Regions from separate parts of the Mycolicibacterium mageritense genome, predicted to be linked through region 1. Evidence: riboswitches for the same ligand, from Rfam matches in the RefSeq annotation. Region 1 holds a riboswitch; the other holds the start of a gene.
The links. A riboswitch is a leader RNA that binds a small molecule or an ion and turns the genes downstream of it on or off. The one in region 1 is predicted to bind glycine.

Region 1 (11,522 bases):
AGGCCCGCCTGGAAGCCACCGCGGGTGCCAAGACCGTCAGCGACAGCCGGTCCCTGGTCACCTCACCCGTGCTGCTGGCGGTGCGGCCTCCGCTGAAAGACGCGCTCGCGCAGCAGAGTTGGTCGACGCTGCCGAAACTGCAGACCGACCCGAACGCGCTGGCCGGTTTGAAGCTGCCCGGCTGGGGTGCACTCAAGCTTGCGCTGCCCACACGCGGCAACGGCGACGCGAGCTACCTCGTGGGCGAGGCCGTGGCGTCGGCGTCGGCACCGAACGGGGCGCCGGCCACCGCGGGCATCGGTGCGGTCAACACCCTGCTCAGCGGTCAGCCCAAGCTCGACGACAACGAGCTCAACACGGCGATCGACGCGATGGTGAACGCGTCCGACCCGGCAACGGCCCCGGTACACGCGGTGGCCACCACCGAGCAGCAGCTGTTCGCGCGCGCCGCCACCATGAGCGACGCCAAGAGTGACATCGCGGGTTGGTTGCCGCCCGGCCCGACGGCCGTTGCGGATTACCCGACGGTGTTGCTGGCCGGCGACTGGCTGTCCCAGGAGCAGGTCACCGCGGCCAGCGAGTTCTCAAGGGCGTTGCGCAAACCCGAACAGCTCGAGGAACTGGCCAAGGCCGGATTCCGGGCCGAGGGCACCACGGCGCCGTCGAGCGACGTCACCGACTTCGGACCGTTGGGTGCGGCGGTGTCGGTGGGCGACGACGCCACGCGGGTGACCCTGGCCAACACCATGACGGCGCCGGCCAAGACGCCCGCGGTGACGATCATGCTCGACCAGTCGATGCCCACCGACGAGGGCGGCAAATCACGGTTGGCCAACGTCGTGGCCGCACTCAACACGCGACTGCAGGCCCTGCCCTCAGGCGCGGAGGTCGGGCTGTGGACGTTCGACGGCACCGAGGGCCGGTCGGCGGTGTCGACCGGGCCGCTGTCGGACCAGGTCGGCGGCCAACCGCGCTCAGAGGTGCTCAGCTCCACGCTCGAAGAGCAGACCGCTTCGGGCGGCGGCGCGGTGTCGTTCACCACGCTGCGCCTGGTCTACACCGAGGCCATGGCCAATTTCCGTGAGGGTCAGGGCAATTCGGTCCTGGTCATCACGACCGGGCCGCACAGCGATCGCAGCCTCGACGGGCCGGGACTGCAGGACTTCATCAAGGGTGCGTTCGATCCGGCCCGCCCCGTCGCGGTCAACGTGATCGACTTCGGCGGCGACACCGACCGGGCCACCTGGGAAGGCGTGGCAGAGGCCAGCGGCGGTACCTACCAGCACATCGCCAACTCGACGTCACCGGAGTTGACGACGGCGATCAGCACCATGCTGGGCTGATCGCCGGCTCGGCAAAGACCGTTTGGGAGCGCCGCCCGGTTCGGGCGGCGCTCCTGACGTATTACGCGAACGCCTCGACAGGCGGGCACGAGCACACCAGGTTCCGGTCCCCGTATGCCCCGTCGATGCGGCGCACCGGCGGCCAGACCTTCGCCCGAAAGCCCTTGCCCAGCGGATAGGCGGCCTGCTCGCGCGTGTACGGGTGATCCCAGTCGGCCACCAGCAGGCACTCGGCCGTGTGCGGCGCACCGCGCAACGGATTGTCGTCCACCGGCCACTCCCCCGAACCGACCCGGTCGATCTCGGCGCGGATCGCGATCATCGCGTCGCAGAACGCGTCGACCTCGGCCAGGCTCTCACTCTCCGTCGGCTCCACCATCAGGGTGCCCGCCACCGGGAAGCTCATGGTCGGCGCGTGGAAGCCGAAGTCCGCCAGTCGCTTCGCGACGTCGTCGACCGTGACCCCGGTGGCCTTGGTGATACCGCGCAGATCCAGGATGCACTCGTGGGCGACCATGCCGTTCTCGCCCGTGTAGAGCACCGGGTAGTACTCGTCGAGCCGGCGCGCGATGTAGTTGGCCGACGCGATCGCGGTGAGCGACGCGGCCCGCAGGCCGTCCGCGCCCATCATGCGGATGTAGGCCCACGTGATCGGCAGGATCGACGCCGACCCGTATGGTGCGGCCGAAACCGTGTGCTCATCGGGCAATTCGTCGGCCAGCGGGTGACCCGGCAGGAACGGCGCCAGGTGCGCGCGCACCGCCACCGGACCTACACCGGGGCCGCCGCCCCCGTGCGGGATGCAGAACGTCTTGTGCAGGTTGAGATGGCTGACGTCGCCGCCGAAACGCCCCGGCCGGGCCAGCCCGACCAGCGCGTTGAGGTTCGCGCCGTCGACGTACACCTGGCCGCCCACATCGTGGACCGCGGCGCAGATGTCGGCGACGTCGTGTTCGTACACGCCGTGCGTGGACGGGTAGGTGATCATCAGGGCCGCAATGCGATCGGAGTGCTGGGCGATCTTGGCGCGCAGGTCGTCGAGGTCGACGTCGCCGTTCTCGCGGCAGGCCACCACGACGACCCGCATGCCCGCGAGCGCGGCCGAGGCCGCGTTGGTGCCGTGTGCGCTCGACGGGATCAGGCAGATGTCGCGGGCGGCGTCCCCGCGGGCGTCGTGGTAGGCCTTGATCGCCAGCAGGCCCGCGTACTCGCCCTGCGAACCGGCGTTGGGCTGCAGCGACACCTCGTCGTAGCCGGTGATGGCGGTCAGCCAGGACTGCAGATCGGCGATCAGCCTACGCAACCCGGGGTTGTCCGAAGCCGGTGCGAAGGGATGCTGGCGGGCGAATTCGGCCCATGTGATGGGTTCCATCTCGGCCGCCGCATTGAGCTTCATGGTGCACGAGCCCAGCGGGATCATGCTGCGGTCCAGCGCAATGTCCTTGTCCGCCAACGACCGCAGGTAGCGCATCATCTCGGTCTCGGTGCGGTAGCGGGTGAACGCCGGGTGGGTGAGGAACCCAGACGTACGCGTGACGATGCCCGCACAGCGCGCCTCTGCCGGCCCGACGCCGAAGGCCTCCAGCACCGCGGCCACGTGAGCGTCGGTGGTGGCCTCGTCACACGACACCGACACGTGGTCGGCGTCGACGCGCCACAGGTTGATGCCCTTGGCCTTGGCAGCGGCGATCACGTCGTCGGCCCGGCCCGGCACCCGGGCGAGCACGGTGTCGAAGTACTTGTCATGCACCAGAGCGTCGCCCAACCCGGCTGCGATCGCCTCGGCGTGCCCGTGCACGCGTCGCGCGATGGCGGTCAGGCCCGCCGCGCCGTGGTAGCTCGCATACATCGCGGCAATCACCGCCAGCAGCACCTGCGCGGTGCAGATGTTGCTGGTCGCCTTGTCGCGACGGATGTGTTGTTCGCGGGTCTGCAGCGCCAACCGGTATGCCGGTGCGCCGTCGGCGTCCACCGAAACGCCGACCAGGCGCCCCGGCAGTTGGCGGGCATGCTTGGCGTGCACAGCCAGGTAGCCGGCATGTGGCCCACCGAATCCCATTGGCACACCGAACCGTTGGCTGGTGCCGAAGGCCACGTCGGCACCGATCTCGCCGGGCGGGGTGATCACGGTCAGCGCCAACAGGTCGGCACCGACCGCCACCAGGGCGCCACGGTCGTGGGCCTCGGCGATCAATCCCGACCAATCGTCGACGCGCCCGCTGGCGCCCGGCAACTGCACGATCACGCCGAAGAAGTCACCTTCGGGCAAGCCGTCGCGCAGGTCGGCGGTGACGATCTCGATGCCGAGCGGCTGCGCCCGGGTCGCGAGCACTGCCGCGGTCTGGGTGTAGATGTCGGCGTCGACGACCAGGCGGTTCGCCTTCGACTTGGTGGCGCGGTGCATGAGCGTCATGGCCTCGGCCGCGGCGGTGCCCTCGTCGAGCATCGAGGCGTTGGCCACCTCGAGACCCGTCAGATCGCTCACCATGGTCTGGAAATTGAGCAGGGCCTCCAGCCGGCCCTGGCTGATCTCCGGCTGGTACGGCGTGTAGGCCGTGTACCAGGCCGGGTTCTCAAGAATGTTGCGCCGCAACACCGGCGGCGTCAGGGTGTCGAAGTAGCCCTGGCCGATCATCGAGACCGCGACGGTGTTCGAGTCGGCCAGCGCGCGCAGTTCGGCGAGGGCCTCGTGCTCGGCCGCGGCGGCGGGCAGCTGCTCCAGGCCGGGTGCGAGCCCGTTGGCGCCCAGCGCGTCGAGGATGCCGGCGGGCAGCGCCTTCGCGGCGAGTTCGTCAAGGGAGGCCACGCCGATCACATCGAGCATGGTGGTTACTGCGGCGGAGTCCGGACCGATGTGACGATCGACGAACCTGGATATCTCGGACACGACGTCTCCCCTGGTTAGAGGCGCAGCTGGCGCTACTGCCCTCTCCCTCTGTCGTCGACCCGGTCCGGGTGCCTGAGAGATTCGGCCCATGACGGTGGGCCTTTCCCCATGGGCGGGCACCCCGACGGGCACCACTTTCCAGAGGCATCGGGGCCCGGCGCGGTCCTGGGTGCCTGAGAGGTTGACGGAGAGGTGTTGCTCCTTCGGCGTCCGTGACTGGCGATCACGGAACTCTCCCGCGCAAGGGCGATGCGCCGACGATTCTACCGGCAGCTCACCCCACACCGGCGAGCAGACGCTCCGGTACCCGGAAACGGCGGTCTACGGGTACCTGCGTGTCTGTTCGCGGGAGAAAATTCAGCCGATCTTGCGGTCGCGGCTCTTGCGGCGCGACGCCAGCTCGTCCTCGGGTGCTGCGATCGACTCGCCACCGTCGGCACGCTCGCCCGGGAAGTCGGCGATGGCGCCGGTCAGCTCCCGCATGGCTCCGGATACCGCGATGCCGAACACCCCCTGGCCGCCCTGCAGCAGGTCGACCACTTCTTCGGCCGACGTGCACTCGTAAACCGTGGTGCCGTCGGAGAACAGCGTGATGTTGGCCAGATCCTGCACACCGCGCTGGCGCAGGTGATCCACCGCGACGCGGATGTTGTGCAGCGAGATGCCGGTGTCCAGCAACCGCTTCACGATCTTGAGGACCAGGATGTCCTTGAACGAGTAGAGCCGCTGACTGCCCGAGCCGGCCGCGCCGCGGATGGACGGCACCACCAGCGACGTGCGCGCCCAGTAGTCCAGCTGGCGATACGTGATGCCCGCGATCTGGCAGGCGCTGGGGCCGCGGTAGCCGACGAGCTCGTCGGGTACGGAATCGTCGGGGAACAACCCCGCCTGGACGGGCTCGCTGGACGGCCTGACAGGCGGTTGACCACCGGATGCGGTGGTCAGATCCAGCTCTTCCTGCCGTGGCGTGTCACCCACTGTGAATCCTCTCGCCGATCAGACCCGTCAGCTTCCATACTGCCGTGACCTGCACTGCAGCACGTTTGCTGCGAGCCCGAATGTGTCGAGCATACGCTTCCCGCCGAGCCCTGACTGCTCGTCGCCATCAAAGTATGGCTGGCCGAACGAGACTTGGATGACACCCGCGCCGCGTGTCGACGCCACGCGCCCCAGTTGAGACGCATCCGTGACAAACCCGGCCCGGGCGGCGGTCATGTCGCCTTGAAGTCGTCCGGCGACACGCTGTCCAGGAACTCTTTGAACTTCTCGACCTCGTCCTCACGGACGGTGCCTGCGGCTTCCTCGTCGTTCTCGTCCGGGATCAGCAGACCGGCCTCGGCCAGCACTGCCTCCTCGACGTAGATCGGCACGCCGACCCGCAGCGCGATGGCGACCGAATCCGACGGCCGTGCCGAAACCTTGATGTCGCGATCGAAGATCAGGTCGGCGTAGAACGTGCCCTCCTGGAGGTCGACGATGCGCACCTCTTTGAGTGAATGCCCAAGCGCGGCAATCAGATCTCGGATCAGATCATGCGTCAGCGGCCGCGCGGGCTCGACACCCTGCTGCTCCAATGCGATGGCCGCGGCCTCGGACTGCCCGATCCAGATCGGCAGATAGCGGTCACCGTTGGATTCGCGCAGCAGCAATACCGGCTGGTTCTGCGGCTGCTCCACGCGAATACCGACCACCCGAACCTCAGCCATCTGTGCCTACCCTCCGCACCGCTGTGCTGTTTCGTCGCTGTTTGTCCGTCGCTGTCACGCGCCGGACCCTGACCCTTTGACGAAGTAGCCGTCAGAATTCGAGTCTAATCCTCAGCGATCCAGAACGTCGCGCACCGCCGACTTGATGAGCGACGTGTGCAACGTGATCGCCAGTGCCGCAACTTCGCGCGCGAGGTCGTCGGCCCGGTCCCGCGCACCGGCCTTACCGGCCTTGACCACCGGTCCCGCGATCTGAGCGATGAGATCCGACTGCCTGTCGGCGGCGGAGCGGAACGCCCGCAGATGTCGCGGCTCGACCCCGTAATCAGCCAGCGCCCTGGCGCATTGCGCGATCACGACCGAGTGTTCGTCGAAGAATCCGGCCGCACCGGTGGTGATCACGCCGTTTTTGACGAGTGCGCCGAGCAACTCCTCGTCGATACCCGACTTGGCCAGCAGATCCTCGCGGGACAGCCGCACCTGCGTCGGCGCCACCCCGGACACACCCGTGTCCCCTTCGGCACCACCGTCGGCGACCGGCACCAAACGCGGTACCCCGTAAGCGGTTCCGGATTGCGGCAACTCGCCGTCGGGCTGGGCGTCGAGTTGCGCCTTGATGACCTTGAGCGGCAGATACTGGTCGCGTTGTGCGGTCAGGATGAACCGCAGCCGGGCACAGTCGTATGCCGTGAACCGGCGGTATCCCGACGCGGTGCGTTCCGGCGTGACCAACCCCTCGGCCTCCAGGAATCGGATCTTGGAGATGGTCACGTCCGGAAAGTCGCCCCGCAGCAGGTCAAGGACTGCGCCGATCGACATCCCGGCCAGTGCAGGTCTGTCGGGGGCAGTCATCAGCTAGCCGGCTGCGCCGCTGTCGTCGTCGGACTTCGGTCCGGTGAGGAACACCAGCCGGAACTTGCCGATCTGGACCTCGTCACCGTTGGCGAGCACGGCCGAGTCGACCGGCTCGCGGTTGACGTAGGTGCCGTTGAGGCTGCCCACGTCGACCACCTGGAACTCACCGCGCTCCAAACGGAACTCGGCATGCCGCCGGCTGACCGTGACATCGTCGAGGAAGATGTCGCTGTCGGGGTGCCGTCCGGCCGAGGTGGTGGCCTGATCCAGCAAGAATCGCGAACCGGCGTTGGGGCCGCGCTTCACGACGAGGAGGGCCGAACCGGCAGGCAGGCCCTCGACGCCCGAGACGGCCCCCTCGGTGCCTGCCGAAGCAGGCGCATCCAGCTCGTTGAGGAAGTCCGCGCGGAAAACCGATGTGGTCTCCACCGTGACCTCTTCCGACGTCTGGTCAGCCCCCAAATTGCTGTCTTTGTCCGTCACCCGCTGCTCCTCACTGGCTGCTGTGGCGTTGCCCGGCGGGCCCCCAGCCGTCGTCGGTCTCACGTCGACCGTACCGCGCAACGGGCGTCGTTGTATCCACCACCGCCGGATCCGATGGGGTAGATCTTGTGCGCGCTGTTCACGGTCGAACCGGTCGAGCCAAACCCTAACAATTGATTACTCGGTCACCGCGGCACGGTACCCGTCGGCGTCCAGCAGACCGGCCAGCGCCTCGTCCACGGTGCCCGCCTCGAGCCGCAGATCGACCAGCCAGCCGTCGCCGTAGGGGTCGGAGTTGACCAGCTGAGGGCTGCCCTCCAGATCACCGTTGACGGCAACGACTTTCGCCGTAACCGGGGCGTAGAGGTCCGACACCGACTTGGTGGACTCCACCTCGCCGAACGAATCGCCCGATGCGAGGTCGGCACCGACGTCCGGCAGCTGGACGAACACCACGTCACCCAACGCGGACTGCGCGTAATCGGTGATTCCGACGCGGACCGTGTCATCACCGGTACGCAACACCCACTCATGCTCGGTGGTGTAGTACAGGTCGGCTGGGATATCGCTCACGACACTCCTTGTCGATTGTCAGGCCTCATTGTGGCGCTCATTTGACGGGCTGAGCGTATTGGCGCGGTTTCGGTTGCCGCAAGGCCGTCACGTCCACCCGTTCGGCTTGTTGTACCACCATCGAGCCGCCGACACGCTTCACACTGTCCATTGCCCCGCCGGGAATGTTCATCGCCGCCGCCAGCGTCGGCGGATCACCAATCGCCAGAACTGAATACGGCGGCCCAAGGGCCACGTTGTCCACGCTCAGCGCTCCTGGCGTCCCGGCCACCCACGTGTCGACCCCGACGCGCACCGCGGTCTGCTGGTCGGGGGCGCCGCCGCGGATCTCGATGGCCTCTGCCCCTGCGGCTCTCAGCTCGTTGATCACGTCGAGCATGGTCTCCGCGGCCACGCCGGGCGCGGTGTCCTCGATGGTCAAGGTCACACCCGGCCCGGTGGCCGCGACCGTGCCGATCTGGATGGACAGCGCAGCCAGCCTGGCCTGCGCGTTCTCGATCGCGGCCTGGTCGCTGCTGCCGGAGGCCTGCAGCTGCCGCAGGGTCTGCTGCAGGTCGGCCACCTCGGTGTTGAGCGAGGCCTCGCGCTGTTGCAGGGAATCCAGCAGCACCAGCAGATCTGCCGGCCGCGCGGTTTCGAGTGAATCGCCGGAGTCGTTCTGCCGCACCTGTGTGACGATCGCGACACCCAGCAGTGCACACAGCAAAACGCCGAGCGCGCCGAAGACCAACTGCGACCGACTGCGTTGCAGCACCCGAAGATTGCGGAAGCGGCGCGGCGAGACGTCCGGCGGCATCTCGTGGCGTCCGTGATGTTCGCCCGGCACTTCGGCGTGTCGTTCGGCCGGCTGGTCGGCGGGCGTGGGTTCGGATTCGGATTCGCTCATGTCAGAACCTGTCACGCGCCGAACAGCCTGCGCCGCAGCGCGGCAGCGTTACCGAAGATGCGGATGCCGAGCACCACGATGATGGCCGTGGAGAGCTGCGTGCCCACCCCGAGCTGGTCACCGACGTAGACGATCAGCGCGGCGACCAGGACGTTGAACACGAACGACACCACGAAAACCTTGGAGTCGAAAATCCGTTCCAGATAAGCGCGCAAGCCGCCGAACACCGCATCGAGCGCCGCCACCACGGCGATCGGCAGATAGGGCTCGACGAACTCCGGCACGCTGGGGTGGAACACCAGCCCCAGCACGATCCCGACGACAAGTGCGGCGATTCCGATCATCTACCCCGTCAATCCTGTCTGCTTCACGGCGGTCCAATCTCCTTGGCGAAGTTCACATCCCGCACCGACACCGCGGGCACCGTCAGGCCGTCCCCCGCGCTGACGTTCACTCCCACACCGTAGGAGGTCTCCAGCAAGCGCATACGGTGCAACCCCGGACTGCGGTCGAACGCGTCGGCCATGCTGTTCGGCGGGCCGATGGCGACGATGACATACGGACTGGTGATCGGTTGATTGTCGACCAGAATCCCGCCGCCGGCCTGCCGGATGGTTACGCCCGCGCCGACGCGGACCCCGCCCACCGAAACCGCTTCGGCGCCGCTGCCCCACAGCGAATTCACCACCAACTGCAGATCGCGGTCCAGTATCACCTGCCTGCTGCCCGCGACACGCTGCTTGGACACGTCGCTGAGATCCTTGGACACCCCGGGATCGGTGACGGTCACGGTCAGTCCCGGCCCGATCATCGGGGTCGCGGCCGCCGCGATGTTGGCCTCGTCGAGCTGACCGAGCAACTGCTGGCCGTTCTCGTCCATGCCCAGCCGCGTGCGGCGTTCGGCGTCGACCTGGTCGCTGAGTGCGTCGCGTTGCGTACTGGCCTTGTCCGCGGCCACCTCGACGGCGCGCACGCGGCCGGCGAGCGCGTGCTGGGCCTCGCGCGCGGCGGGAGCCGCGGTCTGCGCCTGCGCGGCTGCCACCGCGAACACCGTCGCGATCGCGAACGCTGCCAGCAGTTGCCAACCCCAATCGAACACCCGCCGCCGTGGCCGACCGCCTTCGGCGCGGGCTGCGGCGGCCGCGGCGTAACCGGGATCGAGATGCTCGGACAACAGTGAGCGCAGCAGCGACGGCACGGGAATGCGCTTGGGCGCGTCGGCCTCGTGGTGGTTGAGGCCTGCTTCCGAGCCGTAGCCCCCGAGCATGCTCATCGCACTCTCGGCATCCGCCGCATCACGAGAACGACCTGGATCAGGTACAGCACGCCCGACCACAGGTACAGCGCCAGCCCCCAGATCAGGAACGCCCAGCCGCAAGCCAGGATCACCCTGCTCCACAACGCATCCCACTGGCCCAGCAGCACCAGCGGGAATCCCGACATCAGTGCGAACGTGGCGGCCTTGCCCAGATAGGTCACCGGAAGCGCGGCCAGGCCGCGGCTGCGCACCAGCGGCAGGGTGGCCGCCAGCACCGCATCACGTCCCAGCAGCGTGACCACGAGCCACCACGGCACGACACCGGCAAAGGCCAACGCGACCGGGACCGTCACCATGTAGATGCGGTCCACGAGCGGGTCGAGGAGCGCCCCCAGCCGGGACGACTGGTTGGCCACGAGCCGCGCGATCTTGCCGTCGGCCCAGTCGGAGAAGCCGCTGAACATCAGCACCGCGACCGCCCAGCCGTTGGCGTGGGCGCCGAACAGCAGCCACAGGAAGACCGGCACCAGCACCAGCCGCAGCACGCTGAGCGCGTTGGGCACGGTGACCACGCGATCGGACGAGGACGGCGCGGCCCGACTCGCTGCGCTCCTGCCCTCGGGAGCAGGCGCGTGGTCCATGTCTAAAACCTAGCGGAACACCCCCGGCAGGCTCAGCGCCGACATGGTGTCGTCGTTGAGCGGGTTGTCGTGCACCATGTACGTCCACGTCGACGTGGGCCTGGCCAGCTTGGACAGATCGACGCCGGGCTCGTCCTCGATCGACTCTGCGGTGTCGAATGTCTGCTGCGCGGCTTCGATGGCGTCGGCGGCCAGCGAGGCGAACGCGTCGACGGCCATCCGGTGGAATTCGTCGAGCGGGTTCTGCCTGCCGAGGGCCCGCAGATGGATGCTCTCGCGGATGTCGGCCAGGAACGCAAGGTGGTCACACCAGCCGCGGTCCAGGTGGTACAGCATGATCAGCCGGCAGATCTTCTCCAGCTTCTCCTCGGCATCCTCACCGAGATCCTCGGCCAGCTTGGCGTAGCGCTCGGGTGACCGCTCTTGGAGCTCGTCTCGTGCGGTCGCGGTGCGCAACAGGGTGTCGCGGCGGGCCACGATGATGGCGCGTTGCTGGGCGATGAGCTGGTTGTAGCGCCAGGTGTTGGCGTGCACGTCGAGCAGGCGTCCCTCGGCGACGCGCTGCGCGTGGTCGAGCAGACCCGCGGCCTTCGGGCTGAGCACCCGGCCGTCTTCGTCGGTCTCGGTGGGCAGTTTGCCCGGCTCGAGGTGCGCCGCCACGACCTCGTCCTCCCAGCTGGAGAAGAACACCGACGAGCCCGGGTCGCCCTGGCGGCCGGCCCGGCCGCGGAGCTGGTTGTCCAACCGCTCGGTGTGGTGCCGACCGGTGCCGACCACGTGCAGGCCACCGAGTTCGGCGACTTCGTCGTGGCCTTCCTCGTCGGATCCGCCCAGCCGGATGTCGGTGCCGCGACCGGCCATCTGGGTCGACACCGTGACGGCGCCGAGCT
Region 2 (11,522 bases), 2.6 Mb from region 1:
GACAGTGCACCCGATGTCACGCTGCCGACCGCGGTCTCGTCGCCGTTGCGGTGGACGGTGTAACCCGCGCGCGCCGCGCGCCGGGTCGAGCCCTTCAGACCGACCAGCACACGGTCCGCAGGCTTTTCGGAAAGCTGCTGCAGCGCATCGCGTCCCACGAAAGGCTTGCCGAGCCGCACCATCTTGCCCAGCCCTGCTGCGTAGGGGTTGGTGTCCTGGCTGAGTTCGTGGCCGTAGAGCGCCATGCCGGCTTCGAGCCGCAGGGTGTCGCGGCAGGCCAGGCCGGCCGGCAATCCGCCGGCCTCGGTCGTGGCAGCCAGCAGCGATCGCCACAGGGCCACTGCGTGGACGTTGGGCACGTACAGTTCGAAACCGTCCTCGCCGGTGTAGCCCGTGCGGGCCAACAACACATCGATGCCGTCGACCTGCGCCTCGGTGACCGCGTAGTACTTGAGTGCGGCCACGGCCTCGGTCTGGGTCTCCGGAACCAGCGATCTCACGATGGCTTCGGACGCGGGCCCCTGCACGGCGATCAACGCGGTGGTGGTGGATTGGTCGTCGACGTGCGCGTCGAACTGTTCGGCCCGGGAATTCAGTTCACGCGCCACGGTCGGGGCGTTCGCGGCGTTGGCGACCACCAGGAAACGGTCGTCGGCCAGCCGATACACCACCAGGTCGTCGATCACGCCGCCGTCGGCGTCGCACATGAGCGAGTACTTGGCGCGCCCGACGGTGATCTTGGCTGCCTCGCCGACCAGCGCGAAGTCCAGCGCCTCTGCGGATTGCGGTCCGGTGACGTGTATTTCGCCCATGTGCGACAGGTCGAACAGGCCCGCCGCCTCGCGCACCGCCCGGTGCTCGGCGAGTTCACTGCCGTACTTGAGCGGCATGGCCCACCCGGCGAAGTCGGTGAAAGTTGCGCCCAGTGCGCGGTGTTCATCCTGCAGCGGTGATGCCGGGGTGTGTTCGGTGCTCATACGAGGGCCTCCTCGAGGAGTTCGGCGGTTTCGGTCTGGAATGCCTCGGGCGCGGGGCACGAGCACGCGAGGTTGCGGTCGCCGTGTACGCCGTCGATACGGCGGACCGGCGGCCAGTACTTGTTCTGCCGCAGGGACGCAACGGGATACACCGCGTACTGCCGGCTGTACGGCAAAGTCCACTCGGCGTCGGTGACCTGTTCGGCGGTGTGCGGGGCCTGGCGCAGCGGGCTCTGTTCGAGTGCCCACTCGCCCGCCTCGACCCGGCTGATCTCGTCGTGGATGCTGATCATTGCCGCGATGAACCGGTCCAGTTCGGCGAGGTTCTCCGATTCGGTGGGTTCGACCATGAGCGTGCCGTTGACGGGGAAGGACAGCGTCGGAGCGTGGAAGCCGTAGTCGATCAACCGCTTTGCGACGTCTTCGGCGGTCACCCCGGTCCGCTTGGTGATCTCGCGCAGGTCGAGGATGCACTCGTGCGCGACCAACCCGGATTCGCCGGTGTAGAGCACGGGGTAGTACGGGGACAGCGACGTCGCGACGTAGTTGGCTGCCAGCACTGCGGCCTTGGTGGCCGCGGTCAACCCGTCGGGCCCCATGAGCGCCAGGTACGCCCAGGTGATCGGCAGGATGCCGGCCGATCCGTAGTTGGCCGCCGAGACCGGGGCCGGACCGTCCTGCAGCGGATCACCCGGCAGGAACGGCGCCAGATGCGCGCGGACCGCGACGGGCCCGACGCCTGGGCCGCCACCGCCGTGCGGAATGCAGAACGTCTTGTGCAGGTTGAGGTGCGAGACATCGCCACCGAACTCACCGGGTTTGGCCAGGCCCACAAGGGCGTTCAGGTTGGCACCGTCGACGTAGACCTGCCCGCCCACAGCGTGGACCAGGTCGCACACCGTGCGGACGTCGGTTTCGTAGACACCGTGGGTCGACGGGTAGGTGAGCATGATCGCCGCGACCTTGCCGTCGTGGTCGGCCAGTTTGGCCCGCAGGTCGTCGAGATCGATGTTCCCGTTGGCTGCGGTCTTGACCACGACGACGCGCATGCCTGCCAAGACCGCCGACGCCGCGTTGGTGCCGTGCGCGGATTGCGGGATGAGGCACACGTCGCGGTGGTCGTCGCCGCGTGACCGGTGGTAGGCGTTGATGGCCAGCAGGCCCGCGAGCTCACCCTGGGATCCGGCGTTGGGCTGCAGGGAAACCCGGTCGTAGCCGGTGATCTCGGCCAACCACGTCTCGAGATTGCCGATCAGCTCGAGGTAGCCCGCGGTCTGTTCGGCGGGCGCGTACGGGTGGATGCCCGCGAATTCGGGCCAGCTGATCGGTTCCATCTCGGCGGCCGCATTGAGTTTCATGGTGCAGGATCCGAGCGGGATCATGGTGCGGTCCAGCGCCAGATCCTTGTCGGAGAGCTCCCGCAGGAATCGCAGCATCGCCGTTTCCGAGCGGTGCTCGTGGAACACGGGGTGCGTGAGGAATTCCGACGTGCGCAGGAGCTCGGCAGGCAACACAGAGGAGCCGGTGCCGGGTGTCGCGCCGAAAACCGCGAGCACACGCCGGATCACGTCGTCGGTTGTGCATTCGTCGCACGCGATGCCGACGTGGTCGGCGTCGACCAGCCGCAGGTTGATGCCCGCCCGCTCGGCGGCCGCGACGATCTCGCGGGCCCGGCCCGGCACCTGCACCAGCACGGTGTCGAAGAACCGCTCGTGTACGACGGTGTGGCCGGCCTGCCGTAGACCGGCCGCGAGCGATACGGCGTGACGGTGGACGCGGGTTGCGATGGCGCGCAATCCTTCCGGGCCGTGGTATGCCGCGTACATGGCGGCGACGTTGGCCAGCAGAGCCTGGGCGGTGCAGATGTTGCTGGTGGCCTTGTCCCGGCGGATGTGTTGTTCGCGGGTCTGCAGCGCCAGCCGGTAGGCCGGCTTGCCGTCCACGTCGACCGACACCCCGACCAGCCGGCCGGGCAGCATGCGCTCCAATCCGGACCGGACGGCCAGGTACCCGGCGTGCGGGCCGCCGAAGAACAGCGGAACCCCGAACCTCTGGGCCGAGCCCACCGCGATGTCGGCGCCCTGCTCGCCGGGCGCGGCAATCAAGGTCAGCGCCAGCAGATCGGCCGCGACCGTGGTGAGCGCACCGCGGTCACGGGCCGCGGCGATCACCGGCGCGAGGTTCCGCACGGCACCACTGGCACCCGGGGACTGGAAAACCACGCCGAAGGCGTCACCGTCGGGCAATCCGTCGGTGAGGTCGGCGACCACCACGTCGATGCCGACGGCTTCGGCCCGCCCACGCACCACCGCAAGCGTCTGCGGCAGGCAATCCGTATCCAGCACAACGCGTTCGGACTTCACGGTCTTGTTGGCCCGCCGCATCAGCAGCACGGCCTCCATGACCGCGGTGGCCTCGTCCAGCAGGGAGGCACCGGCCACGGGTAGTGCGGTGAGATCGGCGACGAGCGTCTGGAACGTCAGCAGCGCTTCGAGCCTGCCCTGTGAGATCTCGGGCTGGTACGGCGTGTAGGCGGTGTACCAGGCCGGCGATTCCAGCATGTTGCGCCGCAGCACGGCCGGGGTGACGGTGTCGTGATACCCCAGACCGATCATCTGGATCCGCGGCTGGTTGCGATCGGCCAGCTCGCGCAGGGCCGCGAGCACGTGCTGTTCGGACCGCGCGGCAGGCAGGCGCAGGCCGTCTGAGCAGCGGATCTGCTGCGGCACCGCGCTGTCGATCAATTCGTCGATTGAGCCGTATCCGAGCGCATCCAGCATGTGCTGCTGAGCGCTGCCGTCAGGACCGATGTGACGATCGGGGAAATCCATGAGGTGACTCCGGTTTCGGGCATCGCAGTTACGCGATGCGTCGGGTGGTGACACCTCCCCGCTCTGTCCTGAAACCTGAGAGTTTTAGCGCGCTGCGCTGTTCCCCTTCGGTAAGCGTGACCGGTGGGTCGCGCTGTTCTCCAGAGTTGCCTCGACACTGCGGTATTGGGCCTGAGAGATTCCCGGGGAGGGACTTGCTCCTACGGCACCTCCGAAATCGGAGGTTCTCCCACAGTGCGTCGTCGACGTATTGAGTTGTGTGATGCATGCTACTCGACTACCCGGCGGTTACCGCAACCCCACCGTCGACGGGCAAGCCCGGCTTCGCTGTCGCAACTATGCGCGACACGATGTCGAAAACCACCGTTGCCGCTGCTACGCAAGTGATTTCGGCGTGGTCGTGCGCAGTCGGACCCGCAGTTCGGTGCGGCCGAAGAAGCCACCGATCAGGCCCGGCCGGCGCGTTCGAGGTCGGCCTGGACCGAGTGCGCGCGCCGGATCAGCATGACCGCCTCGTCCAGGTCTGCCGCGTCCTCGGAGTACAGGTGGGTGTCACCGAGCCAGCGCGGCGGTGTCGGCGTGGTCGGCAGCCTCCGGGCCGTGACCGGCAGGCAGAGCACGCTGCAGCGAACAGACCGGTGTGGCCATCCCGTCATCCACCGGGGACTTGGGCGCCGCACCGGGTGACCAGGTACGGTGCCCACATCTCGGACACACCCGGTAGGTGGGGAGGCGATCGGTCAGCGATGTCACAGGAACTGTCGAAGAAGGGTCCGGACGACAAGGACGACCACGTGGGCGATGAGGTTCCGGTACGTCGCAAGGACATGCAGCGCCGGGCCTTCAAGCTCGCCACACCGGTCGGCGAGATCGCCATCGCGATCCGCACCCCGCGCAACCAGCGCCCGCTGCTGCCCAAGCGGTTCGACCCGTTCGGCATCGCCGACCGTGCGCTCGACGCCGCGAAGACCGGGGTCAAACTGGCCGTCTGGGGCGAGGAGCAGTTGGCCACGCTGGTGAAGAACCGGCTCGAAGCCATCGACTCGGGTCCGCAGCCGGTGCCGCTGGCCACCCCCGAGGAGCCGACGGCCGAATCGCTCAACTCCAAGATGGACCGGCTTCTCGACCGTGCCCTGGACCAGAGCACGGTCGGCAGCCAGGTCGAGTTGTACCACCGGCTGCTCGACCAGCTGGTGGCCGACGAGGCCCGGATCATCGGTGCGCTCTCCGAGGGCGCGACTTCGCCACTGGTCAACGTCCACACCTGGACGCGATCCCGCACCCCAGGTCAGGCCGTACTGGAGAACGCATGTCTGATCGGCCGCACGGCCAACGTGGCTTTGCCCAATATGGTCCCGCAGTACGTCGGCCATCTGCTATCACTGGGATTGGTTGAGACCGGTCCGGAGGATCCGTCACAGAAGGCGGACTACGAGGTGCTCATGGCCGAGCCCATGGTGTTGCGGGCGGTCAAGAACGCATCGCGTGGGCCCCTCACCGCACGGGTGGAGAAGCTGACCCTGTCCCTTTCGGGTCTGGGTCGTGGCTTGTGGGAGGCCGCGGTGAAACAGGACGGTTCGTGACCGCCAGCGAGACGATTCTCGCTATCCAGACGTGGCAGGAGATCCAGGCCGATTTCAGTGTCAACTGGCTGATCTACCTGTCCATGCCCTTTGTCGCCGCCTTCGTCGGGTGGAGCACCAAGATCGTCGCGCTGGAGATGCTCTACCGGCCGATGGAGTTCAAGGGCATCGGGCCGTTCGGCTGGCAGGGCATCGTGCCCCGCCGCGCAGGCAAGGTGGGCTCGAAGACCATCGAACTGCTCACCCAGAAGCTGCTCAAACCCGAGGAGCTGCTCGAAAAGGTCGACGCCAAGGAAGCTGTCAACGCGTTGCGGGAGCCGCTGACTCAGGCGGTCGACGAGATCTCGCGCGACATCGCCGAGCAGATCCGCCCGGGCCTGTGGGACTCACTGCCCGAGGCCGCGCGCAATGCGATCCAGGCCCGCATCCACGACCAGACCCCCAAGGTCGTGGAGAAGATGCTCAACGAGATGCGGGCCGACCTCAACCGGTTCGTCGACATCCAGTACCTCGCGGTCACCACGCTGGTCCGCAACAAGGACAAACTCAACAAGCTCATGCGTGGGCTCGGCGACAACGCCATGGCCTTCGTGCGCCGCAGCGGCATCTACTTCGGGCTCGTCATCGGTGTCGTGCAGATGTTCGCGTGGGCGCTGTTCCAGAACCCGTGGATCATGCCGGCCTTCGGCTTCGGTGTCGGTTTCATCAGTGACTACATCGCGCTCAACATGTTGTTCCGGCCCATCCATCCGACGAAGTACCTCGGCTTCATCCCGTTCCAGGGACTTCTGCACGCGCAACGCGACACCATCACCAAGGATTACGCGCGGATCCTGGCCGAGGATCTGTTCTCCCCCGAGATCCTGTTCGACGGCGTGCTCCGCGGCCCGGGCGCCGACAAGCTGTTCGCCCTCGTCGGCAAGGAGGTCGAGGCGGCCATCGACGCGCAGACTGGCATCGCGACGCCGCTGGTCAAGTTCGCGGTCGGCACGCAGCGCTACAACGCGCTCAAGGACAGCATGGTGAAGATGGTGCTGGAGCGGCTGCCCACCACGCTCGTCGAGGCGCAGGACTACGCCATGAACGCCCTGGACCTGGAGAAGACCATCATCGACAAGATGGGTCAGCTCACCAATGAGGAGTACGAGTCGATCCTGCGGCCCGTGTTCAAGGACGACGAGCCGACCATGATCGCGGTCGGTGCGATCCTCGGTGGCATCGTCGGCGAGATCCAGGTGCAGCTGATCGAGCACTTCGGGCACGAACCCGAGCCGGTCAGCGCGCTGCGCGTCTTGCTCCGTCAGTAGGCCGGAATAACCCCGCAACCCACCCGGTTACATCCAGCGTCCAACAAAACTAAACTGATCGTACAGTTCAGTTAAGCAGAGAACAGGTGGCATGACATGAGCGTTTGGTTCATCACCGGAGCATCCCGCGGATTCGGCCTGCAGATCGCCCGCGACGCGCTGGCCCGCGGCCATCAGGTCGTCGCGACCGCGCGGGACGCCGCGACCGTCACCGCCGCGCTCGGCGACGACGACAACGTCCTGGCCGTCGCGCTCGACGTGACCAACGAAGACCAGGCACACCAGGCCGCGAAGGCTGCCGTGGACCGTTTCGGCCGCATCGACGTACTGATCAACAACGCCGGGCGCGGCCTGCTCGGCGCCGTCGAGGAAGCCACCGACGCCGAGGTGCGCGCGGTCTACGAGACCAACGTATTCGGCCTGCTGACCGTCACGCGCGCGGTCGCCCCGGTGCTGCGGGCCCAGCGCTCTGGCACCATCGTCAACATCTCCTCGGTCGGCGGATTCGTCGGCTCACCCGGCTGGGGTGTCTACGCGTCGACCAAGTTCGCCGTCGAGGCGCTCACCGAGGCCCTGCACGCCGAACTGCAGCCACTGGGCGTGCACGTGATGGTCGTCGAGCCCGGCTACTTCCGCACGGACTTCCTCGACTCGTCGAGCCTGCAGACCCAGCAGAACGTCATCGCCGACTACACCGACGGCCCCGCGGGCAAGATGCGCGTCACCGCGGGCGAGCGCAACCACGACCAACCCGGCGACCCGGTCAAGGCCGCCAAGGCCATCATCGACGTCGTGGAATCCGCGCAGCCGCCGCTGCGCCTGCTGCTTGGCAACGACACCATCGCGGCGGTCGAGGGCAAGATCGCCCACGTGCAGGCCGAGCTGGCGCAGTGGCGCACCGTCGCCGAGTCCACCGACTTCGACGATGTCGCCTGAAAACGGCAGTGGGGCGGGCGAATACACCTTCGTCCGCCCCACCGGCGCGCGCAGCGACCGCATCCACCAGGCCATCCTCGACGCCACCGCGACACTGCTCGACGAGGGCGGATACCCGGCCACCACGGTCGACGCGATCGCCGCCCGGTCCGGCGCCAGCAAGGCCACCATCTACAAACACTGGCCCTCGCGAACGGCGGTGGCGGCCGAGGCATTCGGCACCATGATGGCCCAGAATCTGCCGCTGCCCGACACCGGAAGCACCACAGGCGATCTCACCGAACAGGTGGTCCGGGTCTCGGCGTTCTACGCCAGCGCGCGCGGCGAGGTGTTCACCCAGTTGCTCGCGGCATGCGTCGACGACGCGACCGGCGCGGCGTACTTCCGCGAGTACTTCCTCAACGGCCGACGGGCCGCGATCACCGAACTGTGGCAGCGCGGCGTGGCCCGCGGCGACGCCGACGCGAACATTGCGATCGACGACGTCATCGACATCCTGTTCGGCCCGCTGATCTTCCGCCGCATGACGGGTCATTACACGCTCACCGAGGAGCACGCGCGACGGCTCGCCGAGACCGCGCTGCGGGGACTGCTCCCCGAGTTCGACGAAAACGCTGCTCCAACACGATGATCACGACGTTTTCGTCGAGTTGGACGGCGCACGTCACGTGCAGCCGCAGGACTCCCCTGTTCGCAGCGACGGCACCGCGGCACCTTCGTCCGGATCGCCGAGCAACCGACCGAGCGCCCGGCGGGCCAAAGCGTCGACAGGCTGCTGCGCCGCGGTGAGCCGCGGCCGGCCATAGTCGGCGGCGCTGCCGTCGAAACCCACGACCCGAATGTCGTCGGGAACCCGCAGGCCCGCGTCGAAGACCGCCCGGACCGTCGCGGCGGCCTGCCCGAACGTCGCGACCACCAACGCTTGCGGCAGCCGCGTGCGGCCCCGCAGGAATTCCCCGACCGCCGCGTAGGCACCGGCCGGGGTGAGGTCGGTGCGGATCTGCCGGACGCCCTCGCCTGCTACCGACCGGACGCCGGCGAACCGCTGCTCGACGGTTTCCCGGTCGCCGTGGCGCACATCGGCTTCGGTGAAGCCGCCGACGAACGCGATGTCCCGGCATTCGTGCGCGTCGAGCAGGTGCCGGGTGACGAGCGCACCGGCCAGCACGTGGTCGACGCCGACGATCTCCGCGGCGACCTCGCCTCGGATGTTGTGCATCCACACCACGGGGATGCGCTCGTGGCGGCACAGTCTGGCCGTCTCGGGCGCGTTCGCGGCACCGATCACCAGCAGGCCGTCGATCCCCACCTCGGCGAACGCGGTCGCGAATTCCAGCTCACGTTCCGGGTCGTAACCGGTGTTGCCGATCACGGTGAGGTGGTCGCGCGCGCGGGCCTCCACCTCGATGCGCCCGACGAACTGCCCGAACAGCGGCAGCGTGAGGTCGGGCACGAGTAGTCCGATCTGCCGCCAGCGCCGCGGCCGGCGCAGCGCGCGGGCTCTCAGGTCGGGGCGGTAGTTCAACTCGTCGATCGCGCTGATCACCTTGGCGCGCAAGGATTCCGACACGGGCCGTGGCCCGTTGTTGAGTACGTAGCTCACCACGGCCGTCGACGTACCGGCACGGCTCGCCACGTCGGCCAACGTCGGGCGTTTTCCACTCACACCTGTTGTCCTCGCTCCTCGAAAATGCTTTCGCCACCTTTTCGATCACTGCGATTGTGACGGTTCCGCGCATGCTCGCGCTCGTTACGCTAATCGATTAGAACCGTTACGCGGAGGATCCGCGGACGTAACACGACGTTGGTGGAGTAACTCGCATGGCATATGTACGACAGTCCGGGGTGACCTACCTCGACCCTGAACTCGTTCACGACAGCTTCGTCCTGTTCACCGGCGCCGATTCGGTCACCCGCGTCATCGACCTCAACGGCACCGTCGTGCACGAATGGCCCTACGCCGGCGTGCCGCCCCGCATCCTCGACCCGGCGCTCAACGACGGCCGCATCGGCGACGTGGGCGTCCAGTTGTCCGACAGCGGCGACGCCCGCGGCGGCATCTACGCCAACGGCACAGTGGGGCAGCTCAGTTGGTCGGGCGAGCGGGTGTGGTCGTGGGGTGAGCAGGCCCCGGGTGGGGCAGCCCGGCAGAACCACGATTGGGAGCTGCTACCGAACGGCAACCGGCTGATCCTGGTGACGGTACCCCGCGTGGTACCCGCGCTGGGCGATCACGTGGTCGGCGACCAGGGCCTCTACGAGGTCACCCCGGCAGGCGAGATCGTGTGGACCTGGCTGGCCGGTGACCACCTCGACGAGTTCGGGTTCTCCGAGGCGGGGTGGGCCGCACTGCGCGAGACCGTGGCCCGCGACCCCGAGGATCCGTGGGGCTACCTGGAGATGAACAGCGCGAAATCTCTTGGCCCCAACCGCTGGAACGACGCGCAACCCGACAGCGTGTTCCGGCCCGACAACATCCTGGTGAGCTTCCGCAAGGCCAACATCATCGCGCTCATCGACAAGGCCACCGGCGCCGTCGCCTGGAAGGTCGGCCCCTACTACACCGCCGAGGCCGGGGCCCAGCACCAGCGGATCAACGCCCACAAGGTGCCGCGCGCGCTGGATCAGACCTCGGGACAACACAATCCGCACATGATCGCGCCCGGCCTGCCCGGCGCGGGCAACATCCTGGTGTTCGACAACCAGGGCGGGGCCGGCTACCCGCCCGCACCCATCGGCATCTACGCCGGGTCGCGAATCCTCGAAATCGATCCGGTCACCAGGGAAATCGTGTGGCAGTACACCGCCGAGGACTCGGGCAGGCCGTCGTGGACGTTCTTCAGTTCGTTCGTCAGCAACGCGCAGCGGCTTCCCAACGGCAACACGCTGATCACCGAGGGCATGCACGGCAGGCTGTTCCAGGTGACGTCGGACGGCGACGTCGTCTGGGAGTACCACAGCCCATACCAGGGTTACGGCGTGGCCGGAGAGCCCGAGGTCAAGCAGCCCCGCGTGCCCGGGGTCGACCGGCTCACCCTGACCGCCCTGGTGTACCGGTCGCAGGCCGTCCCGTTCGACTGGACCCCGGCCGGCACCCCACGCACGCCACTGCGGGCGGTAGGTCTCGGAGACCGGCCATGACAGCGGGATTGGCGATCCGGGCGCGGGCCGCGAGCCCGCCCCGCCCGGCACCGGCGCGCCTGAGGTCGGCACTGGCCCGGTTCGGGACGCTCGGCTGGACGGTCGCCGGCCTGGCGCTGGCGGCGGCGGTGTGGTCGCTCGCGGTGGCCACCGGCCGGTTCCCCCGGCAGCTGTTCCCCAGCGTGCCGGAGATCCTCGCAGCCGGGCACACGCTGTGGGTCGAAGGGCTGTTGCTCGATGACGTGACCGCGAGCTTACGCAGGGCCGCAGTCGGTTTCGTGATCGGCGCGGTCGTCGGCGTGGTGGTCGCGGTGCTCACCGCGACCACGGCGGCAGGCCGCAATCTGCTCCAACCGGTGCTGCGGGTCTTCTCCCCTATTCCGACGATCGGATTGGTGCCGCTGGCCATCCTGTGGTTCGGCCTTGGCGAGAACAGCAAGACCCTGGTGATCGCGCTCGGCGTGTTCGTGCCGGTGTGGATCAACAGCCACGCCGGGCTGGCAAGCACACCGGCGGACTACCTCAAGGCCGCGCGCTGCCTCGGCGCCGGCCGGTGGCAGACGCTGCGCAAAGTAGTGCTGCCCGAAGCCGCCCCGGACATCGCGTCGGGCCTGCGGGTCGGAGCCGCAATGGCGTTCGTGTTGATCGTGGTGGCCGAGATGACCGGCACCACAGCTGGTATCGGTTACCGCATCTATCAGGCGCAGCTGTTCTCACAAGCCGACCGGCTCATCTTCTGCCTGATCA

Region 2: another riboswitch for glycine. It lies ahead of gcvP (aminomethyl-transferring glycine dehydrogenase); the one in region 1 lies ahead of gcvP (aminomethyl-transferring glycine dehydrogenase).

Annotation. Positions count from the first base shown of each region.
Region 1 covers NZ_AP022567.1:6,817,964-6,829,485, forward strand. Annotated here, with positions in the region: gene G6N67_RS32875 (substrate-binding domain-containing protein) at 1-1,343, shown strand, start outside; gene gcvP (aminomethyl-transferring glycine dehydrogenase) at 1,405-4,230, opposite strand; glycine riboswitch at 4,381-4,479, opposite strand; gene G6N67_RS32885 (MerR family transcriptional regulator) at 4,588-5,208, opposite strand; gene G6N67_RS32890 (bifunctional nuclease family protein) at 5,442-5,936, opposite strand; gene ftsR (transcriptional regulator FtsR) at 6,048-6,788, opposite strand; gene garA (glycogen accumulation regulator GarA) at 6,792-7,274, opposite strand; gene gcvH (glycine cleavage system protein GcvH) at 7,452-7,847, opposite strand; gene G6N67_RS32910 (DUF881 domain-containing protein) at 7,885-8,733, opposite strand; gene G6N67_RS32915 (small basic family protein) at 8,745-9,077, opposite strand; gene G6N67_RS32920 (DUF881 domain-containing protein) at 9,101-10,006, opposite strand; gene G6N67_RS32925 (CDP-alcohol phosphatidyltransferase family protein) at 10,003-10,632, opposite strand; gene secA2 (accessory Sec system translocase SecA2) at 10,642-11,522, opposite strand, start outside.
Region 2 covers NZ_AP022567.1:1,389,005-1,400,526, forward strand. Annotated here, with positions in the region: gene gcvT (glycine cleavage system aminomethyltransferase GcvT) at 1-977, opposite strand, end outside; gene gcvP (aminomethyl-transferring glycine dehydrogenase) at 974-3,808, opposite strand; glycine riboswitch at 3,862-3,962, opposite strand; gene G6N67_RS06855 (hypothetical protein) at 4,255-4,428, opposite strand; gene G6N67_RS06860 (Abi-alpha family protein) at 4,555-5,391, shown strand; gene G6N67_RS06865 (DUF445 domain-containing protein) at 5,475-6,698, shown strand; gene G6N67_RS06870 (oxidoreductase) at 6,795-7,634, shown strand; gene G6N67_RS06875 (TetR/AcrR family transcriptional regulator) at 7,624-8,265, shown strand; gene G6N67_RS06880 (LacI family DNA-binding transcriptional regulator) at 8,299-9,300, opposite strand; gene G6N67_RS06885 (aryl-sulfate sulfotransferase) at 9,456-10,775, shown strand; gene G6N67_RS06890 (ABC transporter permease) at 10,772-11,522, shown strand, end outside.